Regions from separate parts of the Priestia sp. GS2 genome, predicted to be linked through region 3. Evidence: a T-box and tRNA genes for the amino acid it is inferred to sense, from the RefSeq annotation. Region 3 holds a T-box; the other regions hold tRNA genes.
The links. A T-box is a leader RNA that pairs with one kind of tRNA and senses whether it is charged. The one in region 3 lies ahead of pheS (phenylalanine--tRNA ligase subunit alpha), so its partner is inferred to be a tRNA-Phe.
Positions count from the first base shown of each region.

Region 1: it encodes a tRNA-Phe, which carries the amino acid that the T-box ahead of pheS (phenylalanine--tRNA ligase subunit alpha) is inferred to sense. The anticodon was not compared.
Region 2: it encodes a tRNA-Phe, which carries the amino acid that the T-box ahead of pheS (phenylalanine--tRNA ligase subunit alpha) is inferred to sense. The anticodon was not compared.

Region 1 covers NZ_JAZGJX010000001.1:3,264,037-3,273,594, forward strand. The annotation lists gene V2145_RS16515 (PrkA family serine protein kinase) at 1-1,272, opposite strand, end outside; gene trmL (tRNA (uridine(34)/cytosine(34)/5-carboxymethylaminomethyluridine(34)-2'-O)-methyltransferase TrmL) at 1,604-2,104, opposite strand; gene V2145_RS16525 (amidase domain-containing protein) at 2,163-3,053, opposite strand; gene queG (tRNA epoxyqueuosine(34) reductase QueG) at 3,129-4,265, opposite strand; gene V2145_RS16535 (B3/B4 domain-containing protein) at 4,376-5,041, shown strand; tRNA gene V2145_RS16540 (tRNA-Gly) at 5,165-5,238, opposite strand; gene V2145_RS16545 (fructose-1,6-bisphosphatase) at 5,390-7,318, opposite strand; tRNA gene V2145_RS16550 (tRNA-Leu) at 7,577-7,658, opposite strand; tRNA gene V2145_RS16555 (tRNA-Leu) at 7,688-7,776, opposite strand; tRNA gene V2145_RS16560 (tRNA-Cys) at 7,795-7,868, opposite strand; tRNA gene V2145_RS16565 (tRNA-Gly) at 7,884-7,958, opposite strand; tRNA gene V2145_RS16570 (tRNA-Gln) at 7,967-8,041, opposite strand; tRNA gene V2145_RS16575 (tRNA-His) at 8,049-8,124, opposite strand; tRNA gene V2145_RS16580 (tRNA-Trp) at 8,134-8,207, opposite strand; tRNA gene V2145_RS16585 (tRNA-Tyr) at 8,214-8,297, opposite strand; tRNA gene V2145_RS16590 (tRNA-Thr) at 8,307-8,382, opposite strand; tRNA gene V2145_RS16595 (tRNA-Phe) at 8,397-8,472, opposite strand; tRNA gene V2145_RS16600 (tRNA-Asp) at 8,482-8,557, opposite strand; tRNA gene V2145_RS16605 (tRNA-Met) at 8,562-8,638, opposite strand; tRNA gene V2145_RS16610 (tRNA-Val) at 8,655-8,730, opposite strand; tRNA gene V2145_RS16615 (tRNA-Glu) at 8,749-8,823, opposite strand; tRNA gene V2145_RS16620 (tRNA-Ser) at 8,838-8,929, opposite strand; tRNA gene V2145_RS16625 (tRNA-Asn) at 8,933-9,007, opposite strand; rRNA gene rrf (5S ribosomal RNA) at 9,018-9,133, opposite strand; rRNA gene V2145_RS16635 (23S ribosomal RNA) at 9,353-9,558, opposite strand, start outside.
Region 2 covers NZ_JAZGJX010000001.1:36,068-45,625, reverse strand. The annotation lists gene glgB (1,4-alpha-glucan branching enzyme) at 1-1,484, opposite strand, end outside; tRNA gene V2145_RS00285 (tRNA-Glu) at 1,748-1,819, opposite strand; tRNA gene V2145_RS00280 (tRNA-Ser) at 1,835-1,925, opposite strand; tRNA gene V2145_RS00275 (tRNA-Asn) at 1,933-2,007, opposite strand; tRNA gene V2145_RS00270 (tRNA-Ile) at 2,016-2,092, opposite strand; tRNA gene V2145_RS00265 (tRNA-Gly) at 2,097-2,170, opposite strand; tRNA gene V2145_RS00260 (tRNA-His) at 2,180-2,255, opposite strand; tRNA gene V2145_RS00255 (tRNA-Phe) at 2,264-2,339, opposite strand; tRNA gene V2145_RS00250 (tRNA-Asp) at 2,349-2,424, opposite strand; tRNA gene V2145_RS00245 (tRNA-Met) at 2,428-2,502, opposite strand; tRNA gene V2145_RS00240 (tRNA-Ser) at 2,523-2,616, opposite strand; tRNA gene V2145_RS00235 (tRNA-Met) at 2,629-2,708, opposite strand; tRNA gene V2145_RS00230 (tRNA-Ala) at 2,734-2,809, opposite strand; tRNA gene V2145_RS00225 (tRNA-Pro) at 2,815-2,890, opposite strand; tRNA gene V2145_RS00220 (tRNA-Arg) at 2,895-2,971, opposite strand; tRNA gene V2145_RS00215 (tRNA-Leu) at 2,981-3,071, opposite strand; tRNA gene V2145_RS00210 (tRNA-Gly) at 3,084-3,158, opposite strand; tRNA gene V2145_RS00205 (tRNA-Leu) at 3,175-3,262, opposite strand; tRNA gene V2145_RS00200 (tRNA-Lys) at 3,281-3,356, opposite strand; tRNA gene V2145_RS00195 (tRNA-Thr) at 3,362-3,437, opposite strand; tRNA gene V2145_RS00190 (tRNA-Val) at 3,448-3,523, opposite strand; rRNA gene rrf (5S ribosomal RNA) at 3,535-3,650, opposite strand; rRNA gene V2145_RS00180 (23S ribosomal RNA) at 3,806-6,732, opposite strand; rRNA gene V2145_RS00175 (16S ribosomal RNA) at 6,963-8,511, opposite strand; partial or broken gene V2145_RS00170 (DsbA family oxidoreductase) at 8,778-9,503, opposite strand.
Region 3 covers NZ_JAZGJX010000001.1:195,629-205,186, reverse strand. The annotation lists gene pheT (phenylalanine--tRNA ligase subunit beta) at 1-1,917, opposite strand, end outside; gene pheS (phenylalanine--tRNA ligase subunit alpha) at 1,931-2,965, opposite strand; T-box leader at 3,019-3,247, opposite strand; gene V2145_RS01055 (TrmH family RNA methyltransferase) at 3,296-4,054, opposite strand; gene sspI (small acid-soluble spore protein SspI) at 4,159-4,365, shown strand; gene V2145_RS01045 (M42 family metallopeptidase) at 4,404-5,489, opposite strand; gene V2145_RS01040 (dUTP diphosphatase) at 5,561-6,049, opposite strand; gene V2145_RS01035 (hypothetical protein) at 6,166-6,549, shown strand; gene V2145_RS01030 (DUF1294 domain-containing protein) at 6,836-7,090, opposite strand; gene rplT (50S ribosomal protein L20) at 7,158-7,517, opposite strand; gene rpmI (50S ribosomal protein L35) at 7,556-7,756, opposite strand; gene infC (translation initiation factor IF-3) at 7,778-8,281, opposite strand; ribosomal protein L20 leader region at 8,349-8,474, opposite strand; gene thrS (threonine--tRNA ligase) at 8,648-9,558, opposite strand, start outside.

The DNA of each region.
Region 1 (9,558 bases), 3.1 Mb from region 3:
TCGAATAATGGTTGATGAAATTCGGTTAATGACATAACGCGGATCAATTCCACTCATGCCTTCATCCGAATGTTCTTTCTTCAACTCTTCCACGTCTGCATCATTATAGCCTTCAACAGATTGGCCATCATATAATCTCATTTTCTTTAATAAATCAATATCGCCTTTTTTCGGTTCTTTTAGTCTGGTTAGCGTTGTAAAGATGGAAGCAATGCGCAGCGTATGTGGTGCGATATGCACGTCGGATACGTCACTTTCTCGAATCATTTTTTCGTAGATTTTCTCTTCTTCACTAACCTTTAAATTATATGGAACCGGCATAACAATAATACGTGAATGCAAGGCTTCATTTTTCTTATTCGAGATAAAGGAGCGATACTCCGTTTCATTTGTATGTGCGACGATTAATTCATCTGCACTAATTAAAGCAAATCGTCCTGCTTTAAAGTTCCCTTCTTGAGTAAGAGATAGTAGATGCCATAAAAACTTTTCATCACACTTTAACATCTCTTGGAACTCCATCATTCCTCGGTTGGCTTTATTTAGCTCTCCGTCAAATCGATATGCCCGTGGATCTGATTCTGATCCGTATTCGGCAATAGTTGAAAAGTCAATGCTTCCTGTTAAGTCAGCAATATCCTGAGACTTTGGATCAGATGGACTGAATGTACCAATCCCCGTACGCTTATCTTCAGAGAAGAAGATTCTTTCTACAATGACGTCTTCAATTCTGCCGCCATATTCTTCTTCTAATCTCATTGTATTTAAAGGTGATAAGTTGCCTTCAACTCGAATGCCGTACTCTTCATAGAAGTCTCGACGCAGATGATGTGGAATTAAATGAAGCGGATCTTCATGCATTGGGCATCCTTTGATGGCATAAACAGCTCCACGATCCGTTAACGAATACGCTTCTAACCCTCTTTTTAGCATTGTAACAAGCGTTGATTTCCCGCCACTAACTGGCCCCATAAGTAATAAAATACGCTTCCGGACATCTAACCGTTTCGCTGCAGGATGGAAGTACTCTTCAACCAGCCTTTCAAGCGATTCTTCTAGACCAAACATTTGTTCACTGAAAAATTTATATTGCTTTTTCCCATTGACATCTTCAATTCCTGCATCTTTAATCATATTGTAGACCCTTGAATGCGCTGGCTGAGCAATTAAAGGCTCATCTTTAATTAGTTTTAAATATTCTTCAAATGTACCTTCCCATTTAAGTCGATTCTCTGCTTCACGGTATTTTTCAATTTTCTTTAATATATCCATTAAAGGACCTCCCCTACTAGTTCTGGTGCTAGTGAACAAGATTAATACAATCTATGCAGTAAAATGTTTGAACATGCTTTTTAAATTAAGAAATTCAGAATTTTGTCTACATTAAAGATTCACAGTATCCCGTGAATTAGCTATAATAATTAGTAGGAGCATGAAAGAAAAATAAAGGAGGCTCTATCGATGAGGTTACTATTAGTTTTAGGTGTATCACTTGCTTTTTTATCAGCAATTTTTACGGCTGGTTACAATGACAAGCCTGGAGTAAAGCGCAAATAGAATTAACCTACATAGAACAGTCATCCTTGTAAAAAAAGAAATCCCCTTAATCAAGGGGATTTTCTCTTAATAAGTCGCCATATTCTTGTTGTCGTAGTGCTTCATAAATTAAAATAGCTGCCGTATTTGATAAATTTAAAGAACGAACGTTTTTCGTCATTGGCAAACGCAAACATCTATCCATATTCGCTTCAATAATTTCATCAGGTAAGCCACTTGTTTCGCGCCCAAACACAAAGAAGTGATCGTTTTCCACATTGCTATAGTCAAATGATGAATGCGGCTTCTTTCCGAATTTGGTAATGAAGTAAAATGCTGCTTCTGGATACTTTTCAAAAATTTCTTCTAGCGAATCATGATAGACAACCTCAACATAATCCCAATAATCTAAGCCTGCGCGCTTTAACATTTTATCATCCGTAGAGAAGCCTAGTGGACGAACTAAATGTAAAGTTGTGTTCGTTGCTGCACAAGTTCTCGCAATATTACCAGTGTTAGCTGGAATTTCTGGTTGATATAAAACAACATGTAGTCCCAAAATAGTCACCTCTAAATACAAATCTATTCATCATTATACCATTAACTTTTCAAAACAAAAGAGCTATTTATTGATCGGTAATGTGGAAGAAAGCATACTTTATATTTGGCGTATAGGCCGTCGAATCCTCATAAGCCCAATAGCGCATGCGGCTATTATACGTATTAGCATTAACTAAAGGCATCCCGTCCGCATCCTTTGCCACCACAATTGTCGTGTGGTTCCACCTGCCATCGCCTTCAAAATCATAGCAAATGACATCTCCCATTGCTAGCTCTTTAACTGAGCTTTTTTTAATGGCCCGCAGTCCTTGTTTTGAGCTTTGAAGATAACTATGCATCGAATGTGCCACTGCCCAGCTATAGCTCCAATTATCTTTACTAAGCCACCAGCCTTTGCTTCGATTATGTTGCCCCCTCATTGGTGCTTTTCCTGCTCGTAAACACTGAGAGATATAATTCGTACAGTTTACCTCAAAGTATTTATAAGCTGGATTAGGCGTATTCCAATATGTTTCTGCATACTGTACTGCTGCTAGACGATTATAATATCCATTTCGATTAGCTACCTCTTCCTTATCATCAATAATGAATTCTAAATCATCTATTTCATCTATATGAATAGGAAGCAATTTATCATGAATAAGCGTATCTTTATAAAATAATGCGCATCGCTCTTCTACGTCTTCTTCTACATAAAATAAATCATCTTGCTTACATAGAAATCGTTTGTGTACGTGATACGTAACAGTTGTTTCCTCGTTTTCGTTCTGAACATTATGAATAGCTCCTTTAACCGTACACTTCACAACTTCTACTTTTCTTTTTCTCAGTAAAGACTGCTTAAGCTCGTATTCATGTTCAATAAAAGGCTTAAAGTCCTCGCTGATTACTTGATTCACGTAGCCGTTTGCTTTGGCTTTCATCAATGTATATAGAACATTTTTCTTTGCTAGCATCTGTTCACCACTTTTCTCTGCTTTTACTATACGCTATGATGAACAGCTTACCTTTTAACACAACAATTTCAACTTCTATGACTTTACTAAAAGGGCAATGCCTTTTTCAAATTCTTGCTTTGCTTCTTCATCTGACTCTTTTTCTTTTAATTGTTCCAGCAGAGGCAACACTTCGTCGTTGCCAATTTTCCCTAATGCCCAAGCTGCTGTTCCTCTTATTACAGGGCGCACATCTTCTTTCATTACTTTAATCAAATCAGGTATAGCCGTTTCATCTTTAAAATGAGCAAGTGCGATAATTGCATTACGTTGAATTGGTTTTTTTCCACGCCAAGAGCCTGATACATGACCATATTTTTCTTTAAACTCACGATTGCTCATTGTTAACAATGGCTTTAATTTCGGCTTTGCGATTTCAGGATCTGGTTCCATTTCGGGATGAAAGTGAAAGTCTTTTCCTTTATTTTCAGGACATACCGTTTGACACGTATCACAACCGTATAGGCGATTGCCAATTTTGTCTCGAAATTCATCTGCCAAAAAACCTTTTGTTTGAGTTAAAAAAGCAATACAGCGCTGAGAGTTAAGCTGTCCTCCTGTGACTAATGCACCTGTTGGACATACCTCAACACATTTATTACAAGTACCACACTGATCTTCAATTGGCTGATCTGGTTCAAATGGTATATTCGTAACAATTTCACCTAAATAGACGTATGAACCAAACTCGGGCGTAATAATCGCGCAATTCTTTCCACTCCAGCCTATCCCAGCTCGCTCAGCAACGGCACGGTCAGATAGCTCGCCCGTGTCCACCATAGATTTCACTTCAACTCCTTGAACCTTTTCTTTTAAGAATGACTCAAGTTTTTGGAGCCTATCTCGTAAAATGGTATGATAATCTTGTCCCCAAGAAGCACGACAAAAAATGCCTCTTCGGTCTTCTTTTGTACTTCTTGGTGCACCAGGCATTTTAGAAGGATATGCAAGAGCAATGGCAATGATTGACTTCGCTTTTGGAACCAGGAGCGTTGGATTCGTACGTTTCTCAATATCAGGTTCTTCAAACCCTGAAGCGTAGCCTAATTCTTGTTGTTTTAATAAGCGATCTTTTAACGTCTCAAATGTTGACGCACTAGCAAAACCAATTTTATCAATACCTATCTCTTTACTATAGGCAATTACTTCTTTTTTTAACTGTTGAAAATCCATTTATGCTATTCTCCTTTTAAAATTCAATGCGTAGAATTGCTTTTATTATCATTTTCACTGGAACAATTCTACTCTATACATAACTTACAAATGAAAAGGTGGTATTTTATATGAACGTTATTATTTCATCAGAAATCAAAGAAAAAAATAATGATATTAAACTAGGTATTATTCAATATCAAAATATTGAAGTAAGCGAAGCTCCACAAATGTTAAAAGGCAGATTACGACTCTTTCAAGAATCAATTTATTTTGATTTACAAGATAAAGCCATCACTTCTTTTGAAGGAATTAAAGAATGGAGAAGCGTGTTTAAGGAGTTTGGAACGGACCCAAGCAAATATCGTCCCTCAATTGAAGCATTATTTCGTCGAATTCAAAAACAAACGTACTTGCCGACCATTAATTCAGCTGTAGACTTAAATAACTTCTTTTCTCTTCAATACGAAGTACCTTTAGGCATTTACGATAAAAGCTGTTTAAAAGGAAACATTTCGTTACGTCTTGGGAATGAAGATGAAAGCTATCGTGCAATTAATGGTCGAGAAGTATCTCTGCATAATAAAATTGTATTATCAGATGAAAAAGGTCCATTCGGAAGTCCTTATGTGGACTCCAATCGAGCTCCCGTTTCTGAACAGACGTCTGAAGCACTTCAAATCATCTTCTTAAAACCTTCTCTATCCAATGAAAGCTCTTTAAAACTAACTGATTCTCTGAGCACTATGTTTACACAAATTCATGGTGGAGAAGCTTCCTATTCGCTTATCAACTAATCACAAAGACGTTTATCTATAGTAGATAAACGTCTTTTTTCATTCACTATAACCTTAAAAATATAAAAAACGCAACACCTTGTTTTTGGTAAACAAGATACTGCGTTGTGATCACAATATGTATGGAGCGGGTGATGAGAATCGAACTCACGACATCAGCTTGGAAGGCTGAGGTTTTACCATTAAACTACACCCGCAGATAAAGTTGTATTATCTCTTAACAACATTAATTATAATACCTTTCGACATGAATTGCAACCCTTCTATTAAATTTATGTGAAGATATTAACGAACTATTAATTTTCTATAAAAAATGTGCTTTGCAAGCCATCTTGCAAAGCACATTTCTTAGCTATATTGATAATCTCTTAAAGCTTTTAAAACTGAAATTTCTTCTAATATCTGTTCACCTACATTTGTTTCTTTTACCATTTTTCTTTCTAACTCTTTATCAACCAGTCGCTTAACGGATAGTACATCAGCTTCGTCCAATAAGATATCTTTTTTAGAGTTAAAGTGCTTATGAGCAACTAACTGCATGCCGTAAGAATTAGACAATAACGTATATCCTGCAATTCCAGTTTGTGATTGATATGCTTTTGAAAATCCACCATCAATGACAATCATTCTGCCATTTGCTTTAACAGGATTTTCACCCTCTATTTCTTTCACAGGCGTGTGACCATTAATAATATGACCATGGTCTGGATTTAACCCAAAATCAGCTAATATTCGACGACACATATCCTCTTTTTCACGAAGGTAATAATATGGATTTTTCTTTTCTTTATGCGTTGCTTTCTCTTTAATAAAATAGCGCTCAAACGTCGTCATCGCTCGTTTTCCAAATAACGATGAATATTCACCTGTCCATAAATACCAAACCATATCAGTTGCTAAATCATCCGTCTGATCCGGATGGGCGAAAGCAGAGCGTAAATATTGCTCAAACACATCTAACAGCTGACGACCAGAATAAGACTTGCCTTCAATCGTCATCTTTTCCATATTTCCTTCTTCATCTAAAGGAATACACCCATGGATAAGTAAGTTACCGTTATATTTTAGATAAAGATTTCCTTTATTCATAAGAAAGTTCATATGTCTTGCTAGCTTTTCAGAATGTTGAACTGAAAACAATAATTTCTCAATAACCTGCTCCTCTTCCTCTAAGAGTTCTTGTGGATTTTCAGAGTTCACAGTTGCAAAACATCCGTTTTCAATAGGATACGTTTTATCTCCAAGTGTAATTTCATTTGTTTCATAGTTAACTTTTTCAAGCAATAGTCGCTCTGACATATTAAAATACGGGCGTCTTTTAATAATTGGCATTTCAAGTTTAAACTGAATCATTGCGATAGCCTGATGAATTTTTGTAATCTGTAAACGCTCATGTTCAGATAGTTGCGAACCTACATTTTCTTTTGGGCGGAAAGCAGGATTATCATCATAATATTTTTCTGCTAAGTTTAGAAGCGGTCGTAAGTTAATACCATACGCATCTTCAATAATATTTAAGTTATTGTAACGTGCACAAATACGAACAATATTGGCTAAGCATACTTTCGAACCTGCAAAAGCTCCAATCCAAAGAACGTCATGGTTTCCCCACTGAATATCGACAGAATGATAGTTAATAAGAGTTTCCATGATTTTATCAGGCTCGGGACCACGATCATAAATATCTCCAACGACATGCAAATGATCGACAACCAAACGCTGAATTGTATAGGCCAGTCCCGAGATAAGTTTATCAGCTTGTCCTAACGAAATGATTTGCTGCACAATTTTATGATAATAATGCTCTTTATTCGTGAATTCATCTGTTTTATATAAAAGCTCTTCAATGATATAAGCAAACTGCTCCGGTAGGGCTTTACGTACCTTTGAACGTGTATACTTCGATGATGCATACAACACTAAATCAAGCATGCGATTAATCATTGTCGTATACCAATCACGTAGCTCTTGCTTGCGAGTAAAGTTTGCCTTGATAATCTTCAGCTTCTCTTCTGGATAGTAAACAAGCGTCGCAAATTCATTGATTTCTTGTTGAGATAAAGTATCCTTAAATAAATCTTTAATCTTTTCTTTTACGTTTCCTGACCCATTTCGTAATACGTGCTGAAAGGCCTGATACTCGCCGTGTAAATCACTTACAAAGTGCTCTGTTCCTTTTGGTAAATTAAGAATTGCTTCTAGATTAATAATTTCCGTGACAACTTTCTCTTCCGTATCGTACTTCTTAGCCAGTAAATCTAAATAATTTACGTTCAAAACTATGTATCCCCTTTCACACTAACTTATCACCTCAGCAGCGAAATATGCTTACTGCATGAGTCTTTAATCTTTAGTACTTATTGTACACCTCTTCAGACTCGACTTCTAGAGAGATGAATTACATTTTGTTAACTAATTTACAAATTTTATTTAACCTGCCATAACATTTAAGCGGTTGAGTAAATAAAGAAAACAAAAAAGACTTCAACAGAGATGTTGAAGTCTTGACTTTATTACCGTTTATGTAAAAACTAATACCAGTGGTCGGGGTCGAACCGACACTCCCGAAGGAACACGATTTTGAGTCGTGCGCGTCTGCCAATTCCGCCACACTGGCAAAATAAAAAAAGGCAGAAATAATATAAATGGTGCCGAGGGCCGGACTTGAACCGGCACGGTAGTCACCTACCGCAGGATTTTAAGTCCTGTGTGTCTGCCAATTCCACCACCCCGGCAGGACTTATTGTGAATAATGGAGGCGGCAACCGGATTTGAACCGGTGATAAAGGTTTTGCAGACCTCTGCCTTACCACTTGGCTATGCCGCCACTTTATTCAAAATATGGAGCGGAAGACGAGGTTCGAACTCGCGACCCCCACCTTGGCAAGGTGGTGTTCTACCACTGAACTACTTCCGCATATTATATGGCTGGGCTAGCTGGATTCGAACCAACGCATGACGGAGTCAAAGTCCGTTGCCTTACCGCTTGGCTATAGCCCAATAAAAATGGGGCGACTGATGGGAATCGAACCCACGAATGTCGGAACCACAATCCGATGCGTTAACCACTTCGCCACAATCGCCGTGTTAATTGGCAGGGGTAGTAGGAATCGAACCCACACTGACGGTTTTGGAGACCGTAGTTCTACCTTTAAACTATACCCCTATAAGATGGTGGAGGGGGGCAGATTCGAACTGCCGAACCCGAAGGAGCGGATTTACAGTCCGCCGCGTTTAGCCACTTCGCTACCCCTCCAGAAAAACATGGTGCCGGCAAGAGGACTTGAACCCCCAACCTACTGATTACAAGTCAGTTGCTCTACCAGTTGAGCTACACCGGCATGTTTTCATAAGATGGTGGCTCGGGACGGAATCGAACCGCCGACACAAGGATTTTCAGTCCTTTGCTCTACCAACTGAGCTACCGAGCCTTCTTATAATGGCGGTCCCGACGGGAATCGAACCCGCGATCTCCTGCGTGACAGGCAGGCATGTTAACCGCTACACCACGGGACCACTTTGGTTGCGGGGACAGGATTTGAACCTGCGACCTTCGGGTTATGAGCCCGACGAGCTACCAGACTGCTCCACCCCGCGATGATAAGAATGTAAATGGTGGAGGATGACGGGATCGAACCGCCGACCCCCTGCTTGTAAGGCAGGTGCTCTCCCAGCTGAGCTAATCCTCCAACTATGTATAAGAATAATGGTGACCCGTACGGGATTCGAACCCGTGTTACCGCCGTGAAAGGGCGGTGTCTTAACCACTTGACCAACGGGCCATTTAATAAGTAAATGGCGGAGAGCAAGGGATTTGAACCCTTGAGACAGCGTTAACCGCCTACACGATTTCCAATCGTGCTCCTTCGGCCACTCGGACAGCTCTCCAAATGGCTCCACAGGTAGGACTCGAACCTACGACCGATCGGTTAACAGCCGATTGCTCTACCACTGAGCTACTGTGGAATCTTATAAAGCCTGGCAACGTCCTACTCTCACAGGGACAAAGTCCCAACTACCATCGGCGCTAGAGAACTTAACTTCCGTGTTCGGCATGGGAACGGGTGTGACCTCTCTGCTATCGCCACCAGACATATTATATTATACAACATTTTCGAAAGAAATCAAGACTTTTTTGAGTTTTTATTCTTTCAAAACTAGATAACATTTTGCTGAGTACTAAGTTTACTGTCTAGCTACGGCTCCTAATTGTTCGGTCGTTTCACTTCTGTTATTGAAACCAAAAAGCGGTTTCCCTATCAGAAGCTCCAACGCCTTTCACAATTGAACAGTCGCCTTCGCTTTTCTAATTTGGTTAAGTCCTCGATCGATTAGTATCAGTCAGCTACACACGTCGCCGTGCTTCCACCTCTGACCTATCAACCTGATCATCTTTCAGGGATCTTACTAGCTTGCGCTATGGGAAATCTCATCTTGAGGGGGGCTTCATGCTTAGATGCTTTCAGCACTTATCCCGTCCACACATAGCTACCCAGCGATGCCTTTGGCAAGACAAC
Region 2 (9,558 bases), 160 kb from region 3:
TAACTATTTAAATTTTGGTGCATGTCAAAGTCATATAGCTGCCAATCTAAATCACTTGCGTCTTTCCACTCATCGAATTGACCAAATTCTCCACCCATAAATAGTAGTTTCTTGCCCGGATGAGCAATAAAATAGCCGTATAATAATCGCAGCTGAGCAAATTTTCGCCAATAGTCTCCAGGCATTTTATTTAACATTGATTTTTTCCCATGAACGACTTCATCATGAGAGAATGGTAAAATGAAATTTTCATTAAAGGCATACATTAAAGAGAAAGTCATCTTTTCATGAAGGTTCGCTCTTTGATGAGTGTCTGCTTCCATATAGGTTAAGACATCGTTCATCCAGCCCATATTCCATTTGTAATTAAAACCTAGCCCACCATCATATGTAGGAGCTGTAACTAGTGGCCAATCTGTTGAATCTTCAGCCATCATTAAAATAGTTGAATCATAGGCAAAAACCGCTTCATTGAGCTTTCTTAAGAATTGAACAGCATATTGATTTTCAACCAATTCATGCGAATTCGGCCAATACAACATATTGGCAACAGCATCGACCCTAAAGCCATCAACGTGAAAATACTCTAGCCAAAACAATGCATTCGATATTAAGAAACTTTGCACTTCTGGCTTACCTAAATCAAAATTAGCCGTGCCCCATGTATAGTTTTCACGGTCTAATTCGTTCTTGTATTCATACGTGGGTGAACCATCAAACATATATAACCCATGCGCATCTTTACAAAAATGGCCGGGAACCCAATCTAAAAGAACGCCTATGCTGCTTTGATGACATTGATCAATAAAATACATTAAGTCGTGTGGTGAACCGTATCGACTTGTTGCAGAAAAATAGCCAGTCCCTTGGTATCCCCACGATTTATCGAGCGGATGCTCAACGAGCGGTAATAGTTCGATATGGGTAAAACCTTGTTCTAGTACATAAGGAATTAATTCTTCAGCTAGTTCACGGTACGTATATAGTTCACCATCTTCGTGAATCTTCCACGAACCCGCGTGTAGCTCATAAATGCACATAGGCTTTTCATAAACAGCGTGTTGCTTCTTTTTACGCTTCCAATACTGATCACCCCACTTGTATCCTTCTAAAGAATAAATTTTAGAAGCAGTGTTAGGCCTTACTTCGCTATGAAAAGCATATGGATCCGCTTTTAATATTTTGGTTCCATTATGAGTTGTAATTTCGTATTTATAAATCATATTCTCTTCAAGATTTGGAATAAATATTGTCCATATCCCTTGAGAGTTTAATCTCTCTAACGGATGATTTAAACCGTCCCATTCATTAAAATCACCCACAATGCTTACCGCAGAAGCATTAGGAGCCCAAACAGAAAATCGTACTCCCTCTATGCCGTTTAGTGTTAACTTATGTGCCCCAAAGAGCTTATAACTATGAAACAAATTTCCTTCATGATAAAGATGGATGTCAAAATCAGTAGGTTGAACAATCGAATTCAAAAATACCCCTCCTTGATAACAATTAACCTAGTAAATAAACTCCTCTTTTTTATTTCCATTATTTACTATACCCTCTTTTCTAACGACTAACCTAGTAAATAAACCTTTCTTCTTTCATTTCTATTATCTAATTTACATTCCATAAAGCATCTATTTTTTCCTTCTTTTCTGAATATTTTTATGAAAATAAAAAAACCATCTATTTACTAGATGATTTTCAAACAAATAAAAAAGGTTTGCATAAATGCAAACCTTCTCAGATATGACCCGTACGGGATTCGAACCCGTGTTACCGCCGTGAAAGGGCGGTGTCTTAACCACTTGACCAACGGGCCAGTATTAAAATCGACTGGCGGAGAAGGAGGGATTTGAACCCTCGCGCCGCTTACGCGACCTACACCCTTAGCAGGGGCGCCTCTTCAGCCTCTTGAGTACTTCCCCAATATAATGGCTCCACAGGTAGGACTCGAACCTACGACCGATCGGTTAACAGCCGATTGCTCTACCACTGAGCTACTGTGGAATAATAAATGGTGGGCCTAAGTGGACTCGAACCACCGACCTCACGCTTATCAGGCGTGCGCTCTAACCAGCTGAGCTATAGGCCCATTATGGAGCGGGTGATGAGAATCGAACTCACGACATCAGCTTGGAAGGCTGAGGTTTTACCATTAAACTACACCCGCTTAATTATATGGGGCGACTGATGGGAATCGAACCCACGAATGTCGGAACCACAATCCGATGCGTTAACCACTTCGCCACAATCGCCATATAGATGGTGGCTCGGGACGGAATCGAACCGCCGACACAAGGATTTTCAGTCCTTTGCTCTACCAACTGAGCTACCGAGCCTTTTTATAATGGCGGTCCCGACGGGAATCGAACCCGCGATCTCCTGCGTGACAGGCAGGCATGTTAACCGCTACACCACGGGACCATTTGGTTGCGGGGACAGGATTGAACCTGCGACCTTCGGGTTATGAGCCGACGAGCTACCAGACTGCTCCACCCCGCGATAATTTGATAATAATATAATGGCGGAGGAAGAGGGATTCGAACCCCCGCGGGCTTTAACACCCCTGTCGGTTTTCAAGACCGATCCCTTCAGCCGGACTTAAAAAATTCCTCCGTATATTATATATGGTAGCGGCGGAGAGGGGATCGAACCCCCGACCTCACGGGTATGAACCGTACGCTTTTAGCCAGCTGAGCTACACCGCCATATTATCAGAAATGTATTTGAAGTTGGTGGAGCCTAGCGGGATCGAACCGCTGACCTCCTGCGTGCAAGGCAGGCGCTCTCCCAGCTGAGCTAAGGCCCCATAAATGGTCGGGAAGACAGGATTGAACCTGCGACCCCTTGGTCCCAAACCAAGTGCTCTACCAAGCTGAGCTACTTCCCGTTTATGGCGCGCCCGAGAGGAGTCGAACCCCTAACCTTTTGATCCGTAGTCAAACGCTCTATCCAATTGAGCTACGGGCGCTTATTAAAATGGTGCCGAGGGCCGGCGACTTGAACCGGCACGGTAGTCACCTACCGCAGGATTTTAAGTCCTGTGTGTCTGCCAATTCCACCACCCCGGCAGGACTTATTTGTGGAGCGGAAGACGAGGTTCGAACTCGCGACCCCCACCTTGGCAAGGTGGTGTTCTACCACTGAACTACTTCCGCGCATTATGAAATTAAATGGTGCGGGTGAAGGGACTTGAACCCCCACGTCGTAAAGACACTAGATCCTAAGTCTAGCGCGTCTGCCAATTCCGCCACACCCTCGCATGTGTGTGTATTTAAAATGGTGAGCCATGAAGGACTCGAACCTTCGACCCTCTGATTAAAAGTCAGATGCTCTACCAACTGAGCTAATGGCTCGAAAGTGGTGCCGGCAAGAGGACTTGAACCCCCAACCTACTGATTACAAGTCAGTTGCTCTACCAGTTGAGCTACACCGGCAACATATTCATGGTGGAGGATGACGGGATCGAACCGCCGACCCCCTGCTTGTAAGGCAGGTGCTCTCCCAGCTGAGCTAATCCTCCATTATATAACAGCCTGGCAACGTCCTACTCTCACAGGGACAAAGTCCCAACTACCATCGGCGCTAGAGAACTTAACTTCCGTGTTCGGCATGGGAACGGGTGTGACCTCTCTGCTATCGCCACCAGACATATTATATTATACAACATTTTCGAAATAAATCAAGACTTTTTTTTATTTTTATTCTTTCAAAACTAGATAACAATTTGCTGAGTACTTTTTTACTGTCTCAACTACGGCTCCAACGCCTTTCACAATTGAACAGTCGCCTTCGCTTTTCTAATTTGGTTAAGTCCTCCTCGATTTAGTATCAGTCAGCTACACACGTCACCGTGCTTCCACCTCTGACCTATCAACCTGATCATCTTTCAGGGATCTTACTAGCTTGCGCTATGGGAAATCTCATCTTGAGGGGGGCTTCATGCTTAGATGCTTTCAGCACTTATCCCGTCCACACATAGCTACCCAGCGATGCCTTGGCAAGACAACTGGTACACCAGCGGTGTGTCCATCCCGGTCCTCTCGTACTAAGGACAGCTCCTCTCAAATTTCCTACGCCCACGACGGATAGGACCGAACTGTCTCACGACGTTCTGAACCCAGCTCGCGTACCGCTTTAATGGGCGAACAGCCCAACCCTTGGGACCGACTACAGCCCCAGGATGCGATGAGCCGACATCGAGGTGCCAAACCTCCCCGTCGATGTGGACTCTTGGGGGAGATAAGCCTGTTATCCCCGGGGTAGCTTTTATCCGTTGAGCGATGGCCCTTCCATGCGGAACCACCGGATCACTAAGCCCGACTTTCGTCCCTGCTCGACTTGTAGGTCTCGCAGTCAAGCTCCCTTGTGCCTTTACACTCTACGAATGATTTCCAACCATTCTGAGGGAACCTTTGGGCGCCTCCGTTACTCTTTAGGAGGCGACCGCCCCAGTCAAACTGCCACCTGACACTGTCTCCCAGCCCGATCAGGGCTGCGGGTTAGAATTTCAATACAACCAGGGTCGGTATCCCACCGACACCTCCACCGAAGCTAGCGCTCCGGCTTCTCAGGCTCCTGCCTATCCTGTACAAGCTGTACCAAAATTCAATATCAGGCTACAGTAAAGCTCCACGGGGTCTTTCCGTCCTGTCGCGGGTAACCTGCATCTTCACAGGTACTATAATTTCACCGAGTCTCTCGTTGAGACAGTGCCCAGATCGTTACGCCTTTCGTGCGGGTCAGAACTTACCCGACAAGGAATTTCGCTACCTTAGGACCGTTATAGTTACGGCCACCGTTTACTGGGGCTTCGATTCAGAGCTTCTCCCAAAGGATAACCCCTCCTCTTAACCTTCCAGCACCGGGCAGGCGTCAGCCCCTATACTCGCCTTGCGGCTTCGCAGAGACCTGTGTTTTTGCTAAACAGTCGCCTGGGCCTATTCACTGCGGCTCTCTCGGGCTATACACCCTACCAGAGCACCCCTTCTCCCGAAGTTACGGGGTCATTTTGCCGAGTTCCTTAACGAGAGTTCTCTCGATCACCTTAGGATTCTCTCCTCGCCTACCTGTGTCGGTTTGCGGTACGGGCACCTCCCGCCTCGCTAGAGGCTTTTCTTGGCAGTGTGGAATCAGGAACTTCGGTACTATATTTCCCTCGTCATCACAGCTCAGCCTTATGATGAGCGGATTTGCCTACTCATCAGCCTAACTGCTTGAACGCGCATATCCAGCAGCGCGCTTACCCTATCCTCCTGCGTCCCCATTACTCAAACGGCGGGGAGGTGGTACAGGAATATCAACCTGTTGGCCATCGCCTACCGCTTTTCAGCCTCGGCTTAGGTCCCGACTAACCCTGAGCGGACGAGCCTTCCTCAGGAAACCTTAGGCATTCGGTGGACAAGATTCTCACTTGTCTTTCGCTACTCATACCGGCATTCTCACTTCTAAGCGCTCCACCAGTCCTTACGGTCTAGCTTCGCAGCACTTAGAACGCTCTCCTACCACTGACATCAAAGATGTCAATCCACAGCTTCGGTGATACGTTTAGCCCCGGTACATTTTCGGCGCAGAGTCACTCGACCAGTGAGCTATTACGCACTCTTTAAATGGTGGCTGCTTCTAAGCCAACATCCTGGTTGTCTAAGCAACTCCACATCCTTTTCCACTTAACGTATACTTGGGGACCTTAGCTGGTGGTCTGGGCTGTTTCCCTTTTGACTACGGATCTTATCACTCGCAGTCTGACTCCCACGGATAAGTCTTTGGCATTCGGAGTTTGACTGAATTCGGTAACCCGTTGGGGGCCCCTAGTCCAATCAGTGCTCTACCTCCAAGACTCTCACTACGTGAGGCTAGCCCTAAAGCTATTCGGAGAGAACCAGCTATCTCCAGGTTCGATTGGAATTTCTCCGCTACCCACACCTCATCCCCGCACTTTTCAACGTGCGTGGGTTCGGCCTCCATTCAGTGTTACCTGAACTTCACCCTGGACATGGGTAGATCACCTGGTTTCGGGTCTACAACCACATACTAAACGCCCTATTCAGACTCGCTTTCGCTACGGCTCCGTCTCTTCAACTTAACCTTGCATGGGATCGTAACTCGCCGGTTCATTCTACAAAAGGCACGCCATCACCCATTAACGGGCTCTGACTACTTGTAGGCACACGGTTTCAGGATCTCTTTCACTCCCCTTCCGGGGTGCTTTTCACCTTTCCCTCACGGTACTGGTTCACTATCGGTCACTAGGGAGTATTTAGCCTTGGGAGATGGTCCTCCCAGCTTCCGACGGAATTTCACGTGTTCCGCCGTACTCAGGATCCACTCAAGAGGGAACGAAGGTTTCAACTACAGGGTTGTTACCCTTCTTTGACGGGCCTTTCCAGACCTCTTCATTTACCTCGTTCCTTTGTAACTCCGTATAGAGTGTCCTACAACCCCAAGAGGCAAGCCTCTTGGTTTGGGCTATTCCGTTTCGCTCGCCGCTACTCAGGAAATCGCATTTGCTTTCTCTTCCTCCGGGTACTTAGTTTTCAGTTCCCGGGTCTGCCTTCAATATCCTATGTATTCAGATAAAGATACTGCTCCATTACGAACAGTGGGTTTCCCCATTCGGAAATCTCCGGATCAAAGCTTACTTACAGCTCCCCGAAGCATATCGGTGTTAGTCCCGTCCTTCATCGGCTCCTAGTGCCAAGGCATTCACCGTGCGCCCTTTCTAACTTAACCATTAGCGAATAAAAAATATGCAACTTGCACTGCGTTATTTATTGGTTTTATTAAGAAAAGTTTCACTTTTCCTCAGCTATTACTGTTATCTAGTTTTCAAAGAACAATCGCACTCAAAAAAGTTAAAGTTCTCTCTTCTTCTTATTAGATACGAAACAAAGTGATGTACTTTCCATTAATGAGAGATTGAACTCTCAAAACTGAACAAAGTTCAAAATTCTCCATAAAAAGAAGGAGGTGATCCAGCCGCACCTTCCGATACGGCTACCTTGTTACGACTTCACCCCAATCATCTGTCCCACCTTAGGCGGCTGGCTCCAAAAGGTTACCCCACCGACTTCGGGTGTTACAAACTCTCGTGGTGTGACGGGCGGTGTGTACAAGGCCCGGGAACGTATTCACCGCGGCATGCTGATCCGCGATTACTAGCGATTCCAGCTTCATGTAGGCGAGTTGCAGCCTACAATCCGAACTGAGAACGGTTTTATGAGATTAGCTCCACCTCGCGGTCTTGCAGCTCTTTGTACCGTCCATTGTAGCACGTGTGTAGCCCAGGTCATAAGGGGCATGATGATTTGACGTCATCCCCACCTTCCTCCGGTTTGTCACCGGCAGTCACCTTAGAGTGCCCAACTTAATGATGGCAACTAAGATCAAGGGTTGCGCTCGTTGCGGGACTTAACCCAACATCTCACGACACGAGCTGACGACAACCATGCACCACCTGTCACTCTGCTCCCGAAGGAGAAGCCCTATCTCTAGGGTTTTCAGAGGATGTCAAGACCTGGTAAGGTTCTTCGCGTTGCTTCGAATTAAACCACATGCTCCACCGCTTGTGCGGGCCCCCGTCAATTCCTTTGAGTTTCAGCCTTGCGGCCGTACTCCCCAGGCGGAGTGCTTAATGCGTTAACTTCAGCACTAAAGGGCGGAAACCCTCTAACACTTAGCACTCATCGTTTACGGCGTGGACTACCAGGGTATCTATCCTGTTTTGCTCCCCACGCTTTCGCGCCTCAGTGTCAGTTACAGACCAGAAAGTCGCCTTCGCCACTGGTGTTCCTCCATATCTCTACGCATTTCACCGCTACACATGGAATTCCACTTTCCTCTTCTGCACTCAAGTCTCCCAGTTTCCAATGACCCTCCACGGTTGAGCCGTGGGCTTTCACATCAGACTTAGAAACCACCTGCGCGCGCTTTACGCCCAATAATTCCGGATAACGCTTGCCACCTACGTATTACCGCGGCTGCTGGCACGTAGTTAGCCGTGGCTTTCTGGTTAGGCACCGTCAAGGTGCCAGCTTATTCAACTAGCACTTGTTCTTCCCTAACAACAGAGTTTTACGACCCGAAAGCCTTCATCACTCACGCGGCGTTGCTCCGTCAGACTTTCGTCCATTGCGGAAGATTCCCTACTGCTGCCTCCCGTAGGAGTCTGGGCCGCGTCTCAGTCCCAGTGTGGCCGATGACCCTCTCAGGTCGGCTACGCATCGTTGCCTTGGTGAGCCGTTACCTCACCAACTAGCTAATGCGACGCGGGTCCATCCATAAGTGACAGCCGAAGCCGCCTTTCAATTTCGAACCATGCAGTTCAAAATGTTATCCGGTATTAGCCCCGGTTTCCCGGAGTTATCCCAGTCTTATGGGCAGGTTACCCACGTGTTACTCACCCGTCCGCCGCTAACTTCATAAGAGCAAGCTCTTAATCCATTCGCTCGACTTGCATGTATTAGGCACGCCGCCAGCGTTCATCCTGAGCCAGTATCAACTCTCCAATAAAGTTAGTTTGTCTAGCATCTAAAATAAAAATTGACGTTTCACGTTGTTTGTTTCGTTCAGTTTTCAAAGAACTACTTGGTCGCTCATTTGCGACTTCCTTATGTTAACATCTTCATTTTCAATGTCAACTAAGTTTTTTATTTCTTTTGTCGTTTTCTGCGTTTCCGTCATCAGCGACTTGTTAATATATTACACCTCTAAAGTATAATCGTCAATACACCTTTTAAAAAACTTTATATTTTATAGATTTCATTTACGTATTTCTTCTATAAGTTATATACAAGCATCCCACAGAACAATCTATAGGGTGCTCTTCTACCATAAAAACTATTGTTCTTCGACGGCACCGAACAACTTCCATCAGTACAAGAAAGATTCTTTTTGGATTCTGAAGAAAGTTCTTGCAACTTAGGTGCAGGATTCTCTTCTTCCACACTTGCTGAAGTGCACCAAACAAAAGTTTCAAGTGGTTGTGCACCTGAAATAGCATACTTTTGATTAATAATAAAATAAGGCACTCCCGAAATTTGATATTGCTGAGCAATCGCTTCATCAATTCTAACATCATTTGCATACGCATTTTTATCATTAATAACATTTAAAGCTTCTTGCTTATCTAAACCTGAAGCTTCAGCGATAGTAGCAAGTGTATCCACATCGCTTAAATTTTTCGATTCAGTGAAATATGCAAAAAGTAGATTTTTCTGTAATCTCTTTTCTTTCCCTTGATTCTTTGCAAACTTCGCAAGACGATGCGCATCAAAAGTATTAGTCGGCTTCATCTCATCAAAATTAAAACTTAAACCCATACTAGCTGCATGATTTCCTAACTGTACGTTATTACGCTTAGCTTCTTCAATACTAATTCCATACTTTGATGCAAGTACTTCATTAATACTTGTTCCAGAATAATTGGAGCATTTTGGTCTAATTCAAAACTTTTAAACTCAACTTCAACCATCCTTCTTATATGGAAATTGCTCTAAAGCCATCTCTAATCTGCGTTTCCCAATATAGCAAAATGGGCATACAAAATCCGACCATGTT
Region 3 (9,558 bases):
ATTATTAAGACCTAATGTTGATAATAACCCTTCCACAACACCTTTGACCACATAGAAATCAGCTGCTTTCTTTTCGCCTTGCCAGCTGTGAGAATGCCATAAGCCTGTAATTGCACCCGCTACTCTCTCTTCTTCTGTTGGTAGCTTACCTTCTTCTGTGCCTAAGAACACAGAACCTGTTTCATATAACGCAATTGAATCCGTTTGACGGGCGTTATTATGTTTCACAGCTTCAAGTAAGTGTGGTACTAAGCTTTGACGAAGAACGCTACGGTCTTCACTCATTGGCATTGCTAGGCGAACTGTTAATGCAGTATTTAATGCAAACTGTGTTGCTTTATCCGCACTTGTTAATGAATATGTTGTTGTTTGAGCTAACCCAGCCCCTTCTAAGAAACGGCGTACTTTACGACGCTTTAGCTGATAATCTGATAAACGACCTGGCGTTGCTACAGTCACAGGAAGAGTTGTTGGCAGATGATCGTATCCATACATACGAGCTACTTCTTCCACGATATCTTCTTCAATTGTAATATCACCGCGACGCGTTGGAACGGTTACAATGATAGTATCCTCTTCCACTTTGCTTTCAAACTGAAGGCGATTCATGATTTCTTGAACTTCGTCCATTTCTAATTCTGTACCAAGAACGTGGTTAATACGCTCAAGCGCTACAGATACTACAGCAGGCTCAATTGTCATTTCATCAAATTCAACTGTTCCTGAAATAATTTCCCCACCAGCATACGCAGCCATTAGTTCAGCAGCACGATCAGCTGCTACGCGCGTACGGCTTGGGTCGATTCCTTTTTCAAAACGTGCACTTGCTTCACTGCGCAAACCGTGTTCTTTAGAAGTCTGGCGCACAGATAATCCGCGGAAGTAAGCAGATTCAATTAACACATTGACCGTGTCATCTTGCACTTCAGAATTCGCGCCTCCCATTACACCAGCCAAGGCAATTGGATCTTTGCCATTTGTAATAACAAGCTGATTTCCTTTCAGTACGCGTTTTTGATCATCAAGAGTTACAATTTCTTCACCTTCTTTTGCACGACGAACAACAACTTCTTTTGAGCCAAGACGATCATAATCAAACGCATGAAGTGGTTGGCCGTATTCAAGTAAAATGTAGTTTGTAATATCAACTACGTTATTATGTGGTCGAATGCCAGCTGCCATCAAGCGCGTTTGCATCCACAGTGGTGATGGCGCAATCTTAACATTTTTTACAACACGTGCTACGTATAGCGGATTATCCTCTTTTGCTTCTACTGCAACTGAAATGTAATCAGATGCTTTTTCTTCCGATTCTTGAAGCTCCACCTTTGGATATTTCACTTCGCGATTTAAGATTGCTGCTACTTCATGAGCTACGCCTAGCATACTTAAACAGTCTGAGCGATTTGGCGTTAATCCAAGCTCTAATACTTCATCATACAAGTTCAATGCCTCTAAAGCATCTGCTCCAACTTCAGCATCATTTGGGAATACGAAGATTCCTTCTTGATAGTCTTTTGCGACAAGCTTGCTTTCAATTCCAAGCTCTTGAAGAGAACAAATCATGCCGTTTGATTCTTCACCGCGAAGCTTAGCGCGTTTAATTTTAAAATTACCTGGTAATACGGCGCCCACTTTAGCTACGGCTACCTTTTGACCTTGTGCTACGTTTGGAGCACCACAAATGATTTGAACCGTTTCATCCCCAAGGTTAACTTGACAACGGCTTAACTTATCTGCGTTTGGATGTTGTTCACGTTCTACGACATGACCGATAACAACACCACTTATCCCTTTATTTAATTTTTCTACACCTTCAACTTCAATTCCACTTTTTGTGACTTTATCAGCAAGCTCTTCTGCTTTTACTCCTGATAAATCTACATATTCTTGCAACCAACGATATGATACAAACATGTTAGTCCCTCCTTTATACTTGTTTGAATTGATTTAAGAAACGAGCATCATTTGTATAGAAATGACGAATATCATCAACGCCGTGCTTTAACATAGCGATACGTTCTACACCGATTCCAAATGCAAAGCCGCGATATTTCTTCGAATCATAGCCGGCCATTTCAAGTACATTTGGGTGTACCATACCAGCACCTAAAATTTCAATCCACCCTGTTTGCTTACAAACGTTGCAGCCTTTCCCTCCACATTTAGCACACGATACATCTACTTCAACAGATGGTTCAGTAAATGGGAAAAAGCTTGGACGCAGACGAATTTCACGCTCAGCCCCGAACATTTTTTTCACAAACACTTCAAGTGTTCCTTTTAAGTCACTCATGCGAATATTTTCATCTACCACTAAACCTTCAATTTGCATAAATTGATGGGAATGCGTAGCGTCATCATCATCGCGACGATATACTTTACCAGGACAAATGATTTTAATTGGACTTTTTTCTTCATTTCCATTCATTACGCGCGCTTGTACAGTTGATGTATGAGTACGCAATAACGTTTCTTCGGTAATGTAGAACGTATCCTGCATATCACGAGCAGGGTGACCTTTTGGTAAATTTAACGCTTCGAAGTTGTAGTAATCTTGCTCTACTTCAGGCCCTTCAGCTACTTCATAGCCCATGCCTAGGAATAAATCTTCAACCTCTTCAATTACGCTTGTTAACGGATGATGCGTACCCACTTTAACTGGTCGGCCAGGCAGTGTTACATCAATTGTTTCTGAAGCTAGCTTGCGGTTAATTTCCTCTGCTTCTAGCGCTACCTGCTTTTCTTCAATCTTTGAAGCAATTGCTTCACGTACTTCATTTGCCAGTGCCCCCATTACAGGACGCTCTTCAGCAGATAATTTCCCCATTCCGCGAAGTACTTCTGTAATTGGTCCTTTTTTTCCTAAATAAGCTACACGTACATCATTCAATGCTTTTAAATCTTTTGAGTCATTAACTTTAACAATGGCTTCTTGTTGCAGCTCTTGTAAACGCTCTTTCATTGAATAATCCTCCTTTTGTTTTAAAAAATTGCAAATAAAAAAACCTCTCCCCAAAAAGGGACGAGGTTTAATCGCGTTACCACCCTTGTTAACCATACAAAAGCATGGTTCACTTCATTAACGTTAACGGAATATCCGGAACACCTTTACATCAAAAATGATGGTCCAAGTGTCAACTCAAGAGGTGAATTCACTTATCACGCTTATAAAAATGCTTTCAGTCACGGCATTTTCTCCCTGAATAACGTTACATAAGCTACTGCTCTCTATCACTGCTTTTCGCATATTTAGCTATTGTATTATTATAGTGAAAACGGCTAGCCGTTGCAACTACATTCCACGTAAATAGTACATTAAAATTGCTGATGCAATTGCTACATTTAAGGATTCACTCTTTCCAAAGATCGGTATATATAAGTTCTGGTCCGTTTCACTCAGCACCGTTGAGCTTACACCGTTCCCTTCGTTACCAACAATCAGAGCAAAAGCTTCTGGCTTTTCAACTTCTGTATACACCGAAGCATTTTGTAAGGATGTACCATACACGTTAATTCCAAGTTCCTTTATCTCTTTAATCGCACTAATTAAATCTTTCTTAATAACAGGCAAGTTGAAAATTGCACCTTGAGTCGAACGGATGACTTTACTATTATAAACATCTACACAGCCTTCTCCAATAATGACCGCATCGATTCCAGCCGCTTCGGCTGTCCGAATAATAGTTCCTACATTACCTGGATCTTGGACGGCATCTAACAGTACTAATCGACGCGCTGTCTGTATAACTGATGATGACTGGTTCTGGTAACATACTGCGGCAATTCCCTGGGGGGTTTCCGTATCAGCAATTGCTTTAATAACAGCAGACGTCACCACAATAATCTCAATCGTATCAACATTCCAATGCGATGGAATATCAACGTTATCAGCAACAATGAGATGCTTAATCATTTCTCTTTGGTTCAAGGCTTCTTCCACAAGATGAAAACCTTCCACCAAAAACAATCCTTGATTATCACGTTCTTTTTTTGTGTGTAATTTTTTCCATAGTTTAACCTGTGGGTTCTTCACGGAATCAATGCGCTTCACCAAACATAACTCCTCTATTTATCAATTTCAGTTACGATACATAAATTGAATGTGACATACACAAACTATTTTTGATTTTACTATCTATAGTTGAGGTGATCACGATGGATCTTAATTTACGAAATGCTATTATATCAAATGTTTCAGGTAATTCTCAAGAAGAGCTTGAAGCAACGATTATGGATGCTATTAAAAGCGGTGAAGAAAAAATGCTTCCGGGTCTAGGGGTGCTTTTCGAAGTACTATGGGAAAACTCACCTAAAAGTGAAAAAGAAGAAATTTTAACAACCCTTGAAAATAGCTTAAAGTAAGTATAAAAGGTGCACTCAAACTGAGTGCACCTTTTGTTTTATTCAAACGTAATTTTATTAACCGTTTCACGATCAAGTTTTTTAATCACTTCTGTAATTAACTTCACAGCATTTTCATAATCGTCGCGATGTAACATTGCAGCGTGTGAATGAATATAGCGAGTAGCAATTGTAATAGATAGTGCAGGTACTCCGTTAGCTGAAATATGAATAGCGCCTGAATCAGTACCACCGCCTGATATCGCATCAAATTGGTATGGAATGTTCATTTCATCAGCTACGTCTGTTACAAAGTCACGTAGACCTTTATGAGAAACCATCGATGCATCATATAAAATGATTTGCGGACCTTCACCCATTTTTGACGCTGCTTCTTTCTCTGACACCCCAGGCGTATCACCAGCAATACCTACATCTACCCCAAATGCAATATCAGGTTGAATAAGATTAGCTGATGTTTTTGCACCGCGTAAGCCCACTTCTTCTTGAGCTGTTCCAACACCGTATACAACGTTTGGATGCTCTTGCCCCTTTAAATTTTTGAGCACATCAATAGCAATAGCACAGCCGATACGATTATCCCATGCTTTTGCTAACAGCATTTTTTCGTTATTCATAACGGTAAATTCAAAATAAGGAACGATTTGATCTCCAGGCTTGACGCCCCACTCCATTGCTTCTTCACGGCTAGATGCGCCGATATCAATAAACATATCCTTAATCTCAACGGTCTTTTTACGCACTTCAGCTGGTAGGATATGCGGTGGTTTAGAACCAATAACCCCTGTAATATCACCTTTACGCGTTACAATTGTGACGCGCTGCGCTAGCATTACTTGCGACCACCAGCCACCTACCGTTTGAAAACGAATGAAGCCTTTATCATCAATTTGAGTAACCATAAAGCCAACTTCATCTAAATGACCTGCAACCATAATTTTAGGGCCTTTTTCATCTCCAACTTTTTCGGCAATAAGGCTTCCAAGTCCGTCTGTTGAAATGCTATCAGCGTAAGATTCAATATATCTTTTCATCACTTCTCTTGGTTCACGTTCGTTTCCAGGAATACCTTTTGCATCAGTTAAGTCTTTTAACATTTGTAATGTTTCATCTAACTTTTTCATCTATTCATACCCCTTTCATATGTATATCTTTTATTATATAAGAAAGCATTTTCAGAGGAAACGGTTTCTTCTTAATACCCTTCATCTTGACGCTTAAAGTTTACTTCATTTTTCATAATATAAGCCGTTTTCACTTCTTCAGCTGCAAAGCCAAGAACTTCTCCAAGTCCCATATATGAAGAGAACGCTTCTATGTACTGTTCTAGGCTTACGGTTGCTTTTAATTGTGTGAGCAAAGAGAACACGTGTAAGAATTGTTCTGTTGCAGTTTCTTTGTCCGCATTAACCGGAAGCTCTTCAATTGAATCAAACCCCCATTCAATCCCTAAAGATAACAAGAAATGAACGCCGTCTACGAACTCTTCTAAAATAATCTTTTTATCTGCTGACGGTTTTAGGCTCCAAAACTTAAAACAACGCGTTTCATTAGCCAGCTCACCTAATTCTACTAATAAAGCAAGAAGCTTGCGTGAAACCAAATCCTCGTTTTGAAGATTATGATTTGTTTCAATATGTTGGTCTAGCTGACGCTGCATGTTAAATAAAGACTTTAAGTTCATATCTAATCTCTCCTAAAATAAAATAAATATTAATATAAAACTAAAAATAAATGAAACCTTTTCCCCTTTTATACGTACTGTTAGGAAACAACCCCTGGCAAGGAGGCGATATTGCTTTGATTGTGCTCTTAATGCGACTATTAGTAATTGCTTTATTAGTCTATTTTGTGCTTTTTATTATACGATATGTTCGAAATCCAAAGCGAAAATTAATGCAAGCCAAAGAGCAAAATGAGTTTTATGTAATTGATGAAGCAGAAAATATTCGTAAAAACTTAGAACTAACGTATAAAGGTATTTTGTTTGAAGGTGAAAAATATATAAATGAACAAGTTTTTTCTATTACTATGTTATTAAAAAATCCTGACCAGCTCAATGATTTAACTCATGAAGATATAAGATCAGTGTCCACTAAGGTATCAACTTTATATCCAAAAGCTATTATTACCTGGAAAAGTCCTGTACGAGAGTTTTTAAAGAAAGAGCCACAAAAGCAGTAGCTTTTGGGCTTTTTTAGTGAGAGAACATTTGAAAAACAATGTGCTTACTTCTAGTTGAAAAAAGCCTCTTTGCTTGGCCTAACTTCCATTACAAATTTCTCCCTTTCCGCAGGGTAAGTACCGAGCCTCCTCGTAAACTGGGGGATCTCGCCCTGCTCACTACTCATCTAGTTTGAAAACTATTTCTGGAAACATTAAGTCTTTCATTACTATTCGTTGATAATCAGCTTCTACTTCATAAATTTTCACGCCTTCATTGTCTGCCCCACTTCGTTCTTCACATTATTTACATATAGATTAGCAATAAAGCCACATGAATGATTACTAAAGAAGGGAGACCCAAACGAAAGCTTGCATGCTTTGTTTTATGACGATAGAGATTCATGCCAATCGTTGCCCCTAGAGCTCCTCCTATAATAGCAATAGTCCAAATAGTCTGCTCTTTAATTCTCCATTCATTTCGCTTAGCTCTCTTTTTGTCTGTATTCATTACGTATAAGCCAACAAGATTAATAAACACTGCGTATATTATCAAAAACAAAAATAATCCCTCCAATAAACAAAAAAAGCCTTGCTACCTCGTGGTAACAAGACTTTTCAGTAGAAAATTACTTTTCTAAACCTTTTTTAGCAGCTGCTGCTAATTCAGCAAATGCTTTTTCGTCAGCTACAGCTAAGTCAGCAAGCATTTTACGGTTAACTTCAATACCTGCTAATTTTAATCCGTGCATTAAACGGCTGTAAGAAAGACCGTTCATACGAGCTGCTGCATTGATACGTGTGATCCATAATTTACGGAAATCACGTTTTTTCTGACGACGGTCACGATAAGCATACATGTATGATTTCATTACTTGCTGATTAGCAACTTTGTATAATCTATGCTTTGAACCGAAGAAACCTTTGGCTAATTTTAAAACTTTTTTACGACGTTTGCGTGTTACTGTACCGCCTTTTACGCGTGGCATAATTGTTACCTCCTGTTATGTTTCTATCTCAACCCAAATTACTTAATGTTATCTAATAAGTGACGAATACGTTTGAAGTCACCTTTGCTTACTAAAGAACCTTTACGTAATTTACGTTTTTGTTTAGTAGATTTGTTAGCGAATAAGTGACTAGTGTAAGCACGAGCACGCTTTAACTTACCGCTTCCAGTTTTTTTGAAACGCTTTGCAGCGCCACGATGTGTTTTCATTTTTGGCATGGGGTGTTCCTCCTCGTTCTATTACTTTTCGTTTTTAGGTGCAAGCACTAAGAACATGCTGCGTCCTTCCATTTTTGGAGCTGATTCAACTGAACTAATATCAGCGCAAGCCTCTGAAAAACGATCAAGTACTTTTTGTCCAATTCCTTTATGAGTAATAGCACGACCCTTAAAACGAATTGACGCTTTTACTTTATCACCTTTTTCAAGGAACTTACGTGCGTTACGAAGTTTTGTGTTAAAATCATGCTCATCGATTGTTGGGCTTAAACGAACTTCTTTTAAGTTAACAACCTTTTGGTTTTTACGAGCTTCTCTTTCTTTACGCTGTTGCTCGTAGCGGAACTTACCGTAGTCCATAATACGACATACAGGTGGTTTCGCGTTTGCAGCAACCATTACTAAGTCAAGATTTGCTCGTGCAGCAATATCAAGTGCTTCATTTTTTGATTTAATTCCTAATTGCTCACCGTTTTGATCAATTAGACGAACTTCGCGAGCTCGAATGCCCTCGTTTACCATCATGTCCTTGCTAATAAGTAGCCACCTCCAAGGTTTAATGAATGAATACGCTTGTGTAGATGTTGAGTATACACACAAAAAAGCGTGAGTACACAATGCACCCACACTACTATCGTTAAAAGTAAATACGATGTCAACCTGCTAACTGCTCTATAGGCGTCAATCAGGTGAGAAGCGGGTGCTTCTTCTTCTGCACAAACAAGTATTCAATTACTTAAGCTATTATAGTATCAACAAAGACAAAAGTCAATGATTTCGTTCTTTATTTAACAACAAAAATTATTTTACCAAAGGAAAAACATTTATGCAACATTTTTTTTGCTTTTTTTAAAAAAGGAAAGTGGAGAGGGTCCCCTCTCCACTTTTTTATTAGCGAGTAATTTCTACTTTTAGCCCTGCTAAGAACTGTTCAAAATCAACAGTTTCTGAATTTTGCTCGCCGTATTTACGCACATTGACTGCTTTTTCTTCTACTTCTTTATCTCCCACTACTAGCATGTAAGGGATTTTTTGCATTTGAGCTTCACGAATTTTATAACCAATTTTTTCTTCACGTGAATCTAGTTCCACGCGCACCCCTGCTAACTGAAGTTTCTCTTGAACTTCTTTTGCATAGTCTAAGTGAACTGTTGGAGATACTGGAATCACCTGAACTTGAACAGGTGCTAACCATGTTGGGAACGCCCCTTTGTATTCTTCAATTAAAAAGGCTACAAAGCGTTCCATTGTTGACACAACACCGCGGTGAATAACAACTGGACGATGTTGCTTCCCATCTTCTCCAATATATGTTAAATCAAAGCGTTCTGGTAATAAGAAATCTAGCTGTACTGTTGAAAGAGTTTCTTCTTTTCCAAGAGCCGTTTTAACTTGAACGTCAAGCTTTGGACCATAGAATGCCGCTTCTCCTTCTGCTTCATAGTAATCTAAACCAAGCTCATCCATTGCGTCCTTTAACATCGTTTGTGCTTTTTCCCACATTGCATCATCATCAAAGTACTTTTCTGTATCTTCTGGATCGCGATATGATAAGCGGAACGAATAGTTTTCAAAGCCAAAATCCTTATATACAGCTTCTACTAAACGAACAACACGAATTAGCTCCTCTTTAATTTGATCTGGACGAACAAAAATGTGCGCGTCATTTAGCGTCATACCACGAACACGCTGAAGACCAGCAAGTGCACCGGACATTTCATAACGGTGCATCGTACCTAGCTCTGCGATACGAATCGGTAATTCACGGTAGCTATGAATATCATTTTTATATACCATCATAT